DNA from 3 places in the Corynebacterium freneyi genome. Region 1 is predicted to be linked to each of the others. Evidence: riboswitches for the same ligand, from Rfam matches in the RefSeq annotation. Region 1 holds a riboswitch; each other region holds the start of a gene.
The links. A riboswitch is a leader RNA that binds a small molecule or an ion and turns the genes downstream of it on or off. The one in region 1 is predicted to bind cobalamin.

Region 1 (3,268 bases):
GGATCTCGCGGACCATCGCGGCCTCGTAGGCGGGCGCCGACGACTCGCCCCGTGCGAACGCCGCCCGGGCCGCACGGACCTCCGGCGTCTGCGGGAAGGAACCGATCGTCGACGTGGGCAGCGGCGGCAGGTCCAGGCGCCGGCGCTGGGCCTCCCGGCGTTCCGGGAACGGCGCCCGGTCGTGGACCCCGCCCTTGCGTCGGGGAACCTCGTGCTCCACGGCTGCCGCGGACGCGTCCGGATCGGGCTGCCCGGCCCGTTCCGTCTGCTCGGTCTGCTCGGCCTGCTCCTCGTTCGCGGCGGTCTCCGCGTCGGCGAGGATCCCGTTGCGGCGGATGCGCTCGCAGTTCGGATGGTGCAGGGCGCGGGCGAGTGAGACGACCTCGATGATCTTCTCCTCGCCGAACGCCAGGCGGGCCCGCAACTCCGGTTCATCGGCCAGCGACGGCTCGGCGGCCAGAGAATGCGGCACGTGCAGCAGCGAGCAGGACGTGGACACCGCGACCGGGTGCGACTGCGCGACCTCGGCGAGCGCGCCCAGGGCCCGGGCGCAATCCGTGCGCCACACGTTGCGGCCGTCCACGACGCCCGCGACGACCAGCGTCGACGTCGGCAGGGCGGACAGATCCGGGGCGGCTCCCGCGACGTAATCCACGCCGACGGCGTCGACGCCGGTGCCGGAGAGAAGGTCCACCGTTCGCTGGGCGTCGGTGAAATACGTCTGCGCCAGCACGCGCACGCCCCGGACGTGGGCATGGACGACCAGGCGGCGCCACTGCTCCGACACCTCGCCGTCGCGGCCCGCCGGCAGATGCCCGGTGTTGAGGGCCGGTTCGTCGAACTGGATCCACTCCACGCCCTCGTCGGCGACGGCATCGACGATGTCGCGGTACGCGTCCACGAGTTCGGGCAGGCGGTCCAACGGCGCGCCGACGGTGCCGTCGGCCATCTTCGACAGGGCCAGGAACGTCACGGGGCCGATGAGCACCGCCCGCGCCGGAACGTGATGGCGGCGGGCCCGGCGCAACTGCGCCACCAGGAACGACGGGTCGGCGGCGAAGGGTCGGGCCGGATCGAGCTCGGGGACCAGGTGGTGGTAGTTCGTGTCGAACCACTTGGTCATCTCCAACGGCGCAATCCCCTCCGCGCCGCGGGCGGCGGCGAAATAGCGGTCCAGCCACGTCGGAAGCAGGTCGTCGGCGGAGGGGTCACGTTCGGGGTCGGACCCGGAACCGGGCTCATGGTCGGCGATGTCGTCGACGCGCGCGGGCAGGGCGCCCACCATCGCGGCGACGTCGAGCATCTGGTCATAGTGGGAAAACGTGCCGACGGGCACCGAATCCAGGCCGGTCGCGGTCGCGCGCGTGAGGCGGCGATCGATCAACGTGGCGGCGGTGTCGGCCAATTCCGGTGCCAGGGCCGGGTCGCGCCAATAGGCCTCGATGGCCTTCTTCAGCTCCCGGTGGGCGCCGATGCGCGGGAAGCCCGGCACCGTCGCGGTGAACGGCGGGCGTTGGCCCGCCCGGGTCGAACGTGCGGTCATGGGGTGATCTCCTCGATCCTCGTCAAGAAAGACCGGGGTCGCACCTGAACCTGCGCCGAAGCCACCGACGGGGAGACTCGCCCGTCGGTTTACGCCACGTCGCGCCAGTCCACGAGCGCCCTCGGTGAGCCGGATCGGATGAGCCGGCACAACGGGCAGGTATTCGGGCTCGCCGGCGTGCGCCCAAGTGGGCGGGGCCTACCGGCCGTCGCTTCCCGGGGCATCGACCCCAGTGCCTTTGACGGCTTTCGTTCCGGCATACCGCTGCGGGACAGCTCCGGATTCTCACCGGATTCCCTCTTGCGTCCGACATCCCGCGACAACCGCGGGGGCGGAACCAGTTGCGCAGGTCACCTTAGGACGAAATTCGCAAAAAGAAAACTCGGGTGGCGAAGGTCTGCCAGGTGGTCGTCGTAAAGCAAGGTTGGCCGGGGTAAAAGCGGGCGCCAAGCAGGGAGGCGAAGAGTTAACAGTCAATTCGCAACATTAACACGGTGCCCCCAAATGTGGTCGCGCCATACCTCCTCCTAGATTTCGTGACCCGCGTCACATACGTTTTCGGTTAGCGATCGTTAACCAAAACATGACGGGCGGAAGCCCGCGGCGAAGGGAAGAACAGGCATGACCATCCGCATCCCCCACATCATCGGTGGCGAAGAAGTCCACGCCGACGGCGCCACCATGGACGTCACCATCCCCTCCACCGGCGCCGTCCGCGGCACCGTCGGACTGGCCGACCGCGCACTCGTCGACCGCGCCGTCGCCAACGCCAAGGAGGCCCAGAAGGACTGGGGCGCGTGGAGCCCGCTGAAGCGCACCCGCGTCCTCAACGAGTGGATCCGCCTCATCCGCGCCAACGCCGACGACATCGCCCGCGACCTTTCGCTCGAGCACGGCAAGACCTTCGCCGACGCCCACGGTGACCTGCAGCGCGGCCTCGAGGTCGTCGAGTTCTCCCTCGGCGCCCCGCACCTGCTCAAGGGCGAGTTCTCCGAATCCGTCGGCACCGGCGTCGACGTCCATTCCGTTCGCCAGCCCCTCGGCGTGGTCGCCGGCATCACCCCGTTCAACTTCCCGGCCATGATCCCGCTGTGGAAGGCCGGCCCCGCCCTCGCCGCCGGCAACGCGTTCGTGCTCAAGCCCTCCGAGCAGGACCCGTCCGTGCCGGTCACCCTGGCCAAGCTCTTCCTCGAGGCCGGCGGCCCGGCCGGCGTGCTCAACGTCGTCCACGGCGCCCACGACGCCGTCAACGGTCTGCTGGAGCACCCCGACGTCAAGGCCATCGGCTTCGTCGGCTCGACCCCCGTCGCCGAACACGTCTACGTCACATCCGCGAAGCTGGGCAAGCGCGCCCAGTGCTTCGGCGGCGCGAAGAACCACATGATCATCATGCCGGACGCCGACCTCGACCGCGTCGTCGACGCGCTCATCGGCGCAGCGTACGGCTCCGCCGGCGAGCGGTGCATGGCCATCTCCGTCGCCGTGCCGATCGGCGACGAGGTCGCCGACGCCCTGCGCGACGCCCTCGTCGAGCGCATCAAGGAGCTCAAGGTCGGCCACTCCCTCGACCCGGACGCCTCCTACGGTCCGCTGATCACCCCGCAGGCGCTCGAGCGCGTCCGCGACATCGTCGGCTCCGCCGAGTCCGAGGGTGCCACCGTCGTCATCGACGGCCGCGAGTCCGGCGCCACCGACGCCGAGTTCGAGGGGGAGTCGCTCGCCGAC
Region 2 (3,268 bases), 1.3 Mb from region 1:
GGCACGGGCACGGTGACCGTCGGACGACGCGAGGACCTGGATGTCCGGGTGCTCCACGTCGATCGGGCGGTGTGGCTTTACGACGACGCCGGCGTCGACGCGGGCGGCCCCCCGGCGGAATTCGATGCGGAGGTGCAGGTGCGGGCGCATGGCCGCCCCGTGCCGTGCACCGTGTCGTGGACCGGCCCGGTGGATGCGGCGGGCACCGGAGGGGCGTTCATCTGCGTCCTCGCCGAACCGTTGCGCGGGGTGGCCCCCGGGCAGGCGGCCGTGCTCTACCGCCCCGACGCCGACGGCGACATCGTGCTGGGGTCCGGCACCATCGCGTCGACGGAGAAGGAGGCGGACCGGTGACCGCGTTTTCGGGTCTGGGGCCGCTGCCGGGTACCGACGTGCGCGCGGCGGCGGAGATCCTCGCCGGGGAATGCGGGGCCACTCCACACCTGCCCATCCTCGCCGACCGGGGACTCGGTGCCGACGCCATCGGGCGGACCGGCGCGATCCTGGCGGACCTGTCGATGGACGTCGGCCCGCGGTCGTGGCGCGTGGCCGATCGACCGGGGGCCGCGGCGTCGCTGGCCGCCGACCACCTGGAACGCGACCTCGACGTCTGCGAGGAGTTCTGGGGCGCGACGCCGGAGACCGTCACCGTGCCCGTCGTCGGGCCGTGGACGCTGGCGGCGTCAATCGAGCTGGCCGACGGTCACCGCATGCTGGTCGACCGCGGCGCCGTGTCCTACCTCGCCGCCGCGCTCGCCGAGGGGTTGGCCGCCCACATCGCCGACGTGCGACGGCGGTTCGGAGCGGAGGTGGCCGTCGTCATGCACGAACCCGCTGCCCCGGCGATCGCGGCGGGCCTGGTCGAGGCGGCGGTGGCGGGAACGTCGCTGCCCGCCGTCGGTTACCGCGAAATGGCCGCGCAGTGGCGGGTGCTCACGGCGGAAGGCTCGGGGCTGCCCGACATCGCCATCGCGGTTCCCGGGCTGGTCGCGCGGACGTCGGGGGAGGGGCCGCGGCCGCCGTCGCTGGAAAAGGCGCTGCTGGAATCGGGCGCCGCCCGAATCGCGCTGCCCATCGGGGCGATCCGTGGCTCGGCCACCCTCGACGAAGTCGGCCGCCTGCGCGCCGCCGGCCTGGATCTGCTGTTCGGCGCCGTGCCAGCGGTCCCGGGCGCCACCGACGAACACACCGGCGCATACCTGGAACCCGAAGCCCGCGACATCGCCGAACGCGTCGCCCGGCTGTGGGACGAACTGTCGTTCCCGCGCGCCGACCTCGTCGACCACGTCGGCGTCACCGTCGACCGCGGTTTCGTCGGTGCGCCCGCGTCGTGGATCGCCCCCGCCTACGCCGCAGGCCGTCGCACCGCGGAATTGATCTCGCGGGCGGCGGGAGACCTGTAGCGCGCCTTTCGGCCGGGTCGATGGCGTTGGAATGTTACGGTTGTCGCGCAAGGAATCGGCGTCAGGGAATCCGGTGTGAATCCGGAACTGTCGCGCAGCGGTGAGAGGGATCCATCCCCCGCATGAGGCCACTGGAGTGCACTGCACCGTCCGGGAAGGCGCGGGGGAGTCGCCTTCGAGTCCGAAGACCCGCCGGTTCGTCATCGACGTCGCATCTCGCGTAAAGATCGCGGCGGTTTTCCACGAAGGTGGACCAATTGAACAAGTTCCCGCTTCGCCCTGCCTCCGCCGCCATCGCCGCCTCGATGGCCCTGCTTCTGGTGTCCTGCTCCGGGACCGACGGCGCCGATGACGCCAACGGCGGCACCGTCAACGCCGACGGCAGCGTCACCGTGGAAAACTGCGGCGAGGAGATGACTTACCCGGCCGATCCGTCGATGCTGGCCTACGACTCGGGAATCATCTCCATCGCCCTCGCCGCCGGTGCGGGCGACAACCTGTCCGCGGTGGCGTCGATCGGGAAGGCCCACGACACCCTGGCCGCCAAGTACGGTGCCGACGTCATCGACGGCTTCGACGTGATTTCGGACAAGCAGCCCACGCTCGAACAGGTGGTGTCGCTGCAGCCCGACATCTACTTCGCCGGCTGGAACTACGGACTGTCGGAAGGCCTCGGCGTGACGCCGGACCTGCTGGACCAGCGCGACATCGCCACGTACCTGCTCACGGAGTCCTGCCGACAGGAGGGCACCGACCACCGCGGTCTCGTCGAACCGTGGGAGGCGCTGGACATCGATCTGCGCAACATCGGCGCGATCGCGGGCGACTCCGAGCTGGCCGAATCCGTCATCGACGACATCGATGACCGGCTGAAGAAGCTGAACGACGCTCCGCAGCCGGAGCAGACCCCCACCCTGTTCGTCTTCGACTCCGGCACCGACGCGATCTTCACGTCCGGCAAGTTCGGCGCGCCTCAAGCGATCATCGAGGCCGCCGGCGCCCGCAACCAGGCCGAGGACCTCGCCGACTCCTGGGTGCAGGTCGGTTGGGAGTCCCTCGCCGCCGACGCCCCCGACGCCTTCGTGTTCGTCGACTACGAGGGGCAGTCGCTGGAGGACAAGATCAAGATCCTGAAGAACCACCCGCTGACCCGCGACCTGCCGGCGGTCAAGGAAGACCGCTTCATCAACCTCAACTACTCGATGTGGGTGTCCTCGCCGCTCAACATCGACGCCGCCGAGCACGTTCGCAAGGGACTCGAGAAGTTCGGCCTCGTGCCGGAGTCGGACATCGAGCCGGCGATGACGCTGCCCGAGAGCCTGGACGGACGGGAGTACATCACCCGGTAGCCGCGACGCTACGGGACACCGGAGAAAAGCGAGGTTTTCGAAAGTGCGGAGCAAGGCGGCGACGCCGCTTCTCGTGTTTTTGTTGGCGGCGCTGACCGCCGTCAGCTTCGTCGCGTCGTTGACGTTCGGTTCGGTGAGTTACTCGCTGTCGGACGTGTGGTCGGTGCTCGCGGCCCAGTTTTCGGGCACGGTGCACCCCGACCGCGCCGTCAACGACATCGTGTGGGAGCTGCGCGCGCCCCGCGGGCTGATGGCGATCATCGTCGGCGCGGGGTTGGCGATGGCAGGCGTCGCCATGCAGACGTTGGTGCGCAACCCGTTGGCAGACCCCTATCTGCTCGGCATTTCCTCGGGCGCGAGCGTCGGTGCGACGGCCGTGATCACCCTGGGGGCGTTTTCCAGTTTCGGCATCTGGGCGTTGTCCGGTGGCGCGTTGGTCGGCGCGATCGCGGCCACCGCCACCGTGTATTTGGTGACGATGTTGCAGGGCGGCATCACCCCGCTGCGGCTGATTTT
Region 3 (3,268 bases), 810 kb from region 1:
AATGACTCGCGGTAAATCGCCGCGCCGTCGGTGACGTAATCGAAGCCAAACATGCCAACAGCGTAAGTCAGACCGGCCGGTCGAACGCCGCCGACCCGTCCGCGGCGCGCCCCGACTCAGCGCCGACCACGCTCTGCGCCAACTCCGCGCGGCCCAGTGCCCCGACTCCGCCCCGGCTGGGCTGGGCTCCCGGGGTCAGTCGACCGAGGTGACCTCGTATTCGCCGTCGCCGGTGGCCAGGTAGTCGACGTATCCGCCCTTGGGTCGGCCGCAACGGCGCTCGCAGCCGGAGAAGTGCACGCGTCCCTCGGGCAGGCGGGCCTGGGCGATGGCGTGGGCGGCGTCGCCGCGGGTGTCGGCCAGCGACTTCGGGCAGCCGGGCCGGCCGGTGCAGGCGGAGACGTTGAGCCACGTCGACTTGCGGTCGAAGATCAGGCCGTTGGGCGCCAGGACGCGCACGACCTGCTCGGCGTCGGCTTCCTCCAGGTCGTGGAGGACCAGCGAGTACCAGGGCGTGACGTGGACGGGCACGCGGGTCTGGGCGATGGCGCGGGCCAGGCGGGAGGGCAGGACGCCGAACCGCAGCCCGGCGGCGAGGCTGACCAGGCCGTCGGGCTGGTCGATCCACCCGATCTGTTCGGTGCCGGGGTGGGCGAACGCGAAGGACTCGGCGGCCGACGGATCACCGACGGGCACGCCGATGGCTTCCGCGGTCATGGCGACGACCCGGTCGGCCCCGTCGGATTCGGCGATGCGCCAGGCCTCGCCGCGCACCTCCGCCCACGCGCGGGTCGCCGACAGCAGCATTTCCACCGCGCGGTCGCGGGGCACGGACACTCCGGCGGGTGCCCCGGCGACGACCAGTTCGAATTCGCCGCCGCCGAGGGCGACCAGGCCGAGGTCGGGTGCTTCGCCGAGGACGTCGCCGCGGCCGTCGTCAAGCGCGAACAGGGTGCGTCCCGGCAGCGCCGCAAGCGACTCGTCGGCGCACAAGGCGTCGTCGAACGCGTGCACCAGCTCGGAGACGTCGTCGAGTCCGCCGACGCGGCCGGTCATCGGGGACTGCAGGATGTTGCGCACGCGGTCGTGGTCGGGGTGGGGGAGCATGCCGGCTTCCTCGGCGGCGTCGGCGAACCCGGACACGTCGCGGATGCCGCGGATCTGCAGGTTGCCGCGGGAGGTGAAGTGGATGTAGCCGTCGCCGAAGTTGTCGGCCAGGTCCGCCAGCACCATGAAGCCCGGCGCGGGCAGGAATCCGCCGGGGAAACGCAGGCGGCCGATGGCGCCGTCGGCGGCGATGTGCACGCGGCGGGTGCCCGGGCAGGCGTCGGGGCGGTCGCGTTCGGGGCGGGGGGTTTCGGGCTGGTCGACCATGGGGTTCATGCCTCGATGATACGTGCGGCGCGTGGGGCGGGCGTTGCTTGACGACGGCCCGCCTGCCGCCCGTGCGCCCCGGGGACCGCGGGCGCCCGGGTGTCCCGACGACCCGGATCCGACGGGCGCTGTAGGCTACCCTTCGACAACGTTCAACCACCCGACCCGGGTGGTGGGGAAGCCGGTGAAAATCCGGACGGTCGCGCCACTGTGAAAGTCAGACCCCCACGCCCCGGGAAGCTTGGCCACGGGGCGCGACATTCCCCGGGAAAGGCGCAGACGCGATGATTCTGCTGCTGTCCACGTCCGACACCGACCTGCTGTCCGCCAGGGCCGCTGCGGCGAAGGAGGCGGACGTCGAGTACCGCTGGGCGAACCCCGCCCGCCTGCTCGACGACGATCTGCCGGGGCTTCTCGACGGCGCCGACATCGCGGTCATCCGCCTGCTCGGCGGCCGCAGGGCGTGGGAGGAGGGCATCGACGCCGTCATCGCCTCGGGCATCCCGACGGTGTTGGTCTCCGGCGAGCAGGCTCCCGACGCGGAACTGACCGAGTATTCGACGGTCCCCGCCAACGTCGCCACCACCGCCCACGCGTATCTGGCCGAGGGCGGACCCGACAACCTGGCGCAGCTGCACAACTTCTTGTCGGACACGCTGCTGTTCACCGGCCTGGGCTTCGCCGAGCCGAAGCGCCTGCCGGCGTGGGGCCACCTCGAGCGGAACTGGGGCTCCGCCCTGGACGAGTGCAACGACGATCGCACCGACGAAAAGGCCGGCGGCGACATTGACGCAGCTGCCTCCGCCGACGTCACCGGGACCGCACCGGTCATCGGCGTGATCTACTACCGGGCCCAGCATCTGGCCGGAAACACCGCCTACGTCTCCGCCCTGTGCAGCGCCATCGAAAAGCGGGGGGCCGTCGCAAAGCCCATCTACGCTGCCTCGCTGCGCACCGCCGGCGACGACCTGATCGCCGAGCTCGGCACCTGCGACGCGCTGATCACCACCGTCCTCGCCGCCGGCGGCAACCGACCCGCCCTGGCGCAGGCCGGCGGCGACGACGGCACGTGGGACGTCGCGGCCCTGGCGAAACTGGACATGCCCATCATCCAGGGCCTGGCCCTGACCTCGCCCCGCCAGGCCTGGGAGGACAACGACGAGGGCCTCACGCCCCTGGACGTGGCCACCCAGATCGCCGTGCCCGAATTCGACGGCCGCCTGATCTCCGTGCCGTTTTCGTTTAAGGAGATCGACTCCGACGACCTGATCACCTACGTCCCCGACTTCGAACGCTGCGACCGCCTCGCCGGCATCGCCGTGCGCCACGCCCGCCTGCGCCACGTCGACAACGCCGACAAGAAGATCGCCGTCATGCTGTCGGCCTACCCGACCAAGCACGCCCGCATCGGCAACGCCGTCGGCCTGGACACCCCGGCGTCGACGCTGAAGGTGCTCCACGCACTCGACGAGGCCGGCTACGACCTCGGCGACGTCACCGCCATCCCCGGTTTCACCGACTACGTCGCCGCCACCGCCGCCGGCGACGCCGAAGCCCGCACCGCCGCCGCCGACGCGTTCATGCACGCCATCATCGACGCCGGCGGCCAGGACCCGGACTGGCTGACCGAAGAGGTCATGGCCGCCAATGAACTGCGCTTGCCCGCCGACACGTACCTCGAGCACTTCGAGACCCTGCCGTGGCAGCTGCGCGAAACCATGGTCGACCACTGGGGCGAGGCCCCCGGTTCCCTGTACGTCCACCCGAAGACCCGCGACATCTACATCGCGGGACTGCGCTTCGGCAACGTCGTCGTCATGGTCCAGCCGCCCCGCGGCTTCGGCGACAACCCCGTCGGCATCTACCACGACCCCGACCTGCCGCCGACCCACCA

Region 2: linked by a shared signal. The riboswitch ahead of CFREN_RS05005 (ABC transporter substrate-binding protein) and the one ahead of metE (5-methyltetrahydropteroyltriglutamate--homocysteine S-methyltransferase) in region 1 are both predicted to bind cobalamin.
Region 3: linked by a shared signal. The riboswitch ahead of cobN (cobaltochelatase subunit CobN) and the one ahead of metE (5-methyltetrahydropteroyltriglutamate--homocysteine S-methyltransferase) in region 1 are both predicted to bind cobalamin.

What each region holds. Positions count from the first base shown of each region.
Region 1 covers NZ_CP047357.1:2,435,906-2,439,173, reverse strand. The annotation lists gene metE (5-methyltetrahydropteroyltriglutamate--homocysteine S-methyltransferase) at 1-1,543, opposite strand, end outside; cobalamin riboswitch at 1,681-1,900, opposite strand; gene CFREN_RS10880 (CoA-acylating methylmalonate-semialdehyde dehydrogenase) at 2,165-3,268, shown strand, end outside.
Region 2 covers NZ_CP047357.1:1,089,495-1,092,762, forward strand. The annotation lists gene mnmA (tRNA 2-thiouridine(34) synthase MnmA) at 1-354, shown strand, start outside; gene CFREN_RS05000 (uroporphyrinogen decarboxylase/cobalamine-independent methonine synthase family protein) at 351-1,403, shown strand; cobalamin riboswitch at 1,424-1,614, shown strand; gene CFREN_RS05005 (ABC transporter substrate-binding protein) at 1,709-2,752, shown strand; gene CFREN_RS05010 (FecCD family ABC transporter permease) at 2,796-3,268, shown strand, end outside.
Region 3 covers NZ_CP047357.1:1,624,017-1,627,284, forward strand. The annotation lists gene CFREN_RS07315 (precorrin-8X methylmutase) at 1-53, opposite strand, end outside; gene cobG (precorrin-3B synthase) at 196-1,383, opposite strand; adenosylcobalamin-variant (AdoCbl-variant) riboswitch at 1,539-1,611, shown strand; gene cobN (cobaltochelatase subunit CobN) at 1,659-3,268, shown strand, end outside.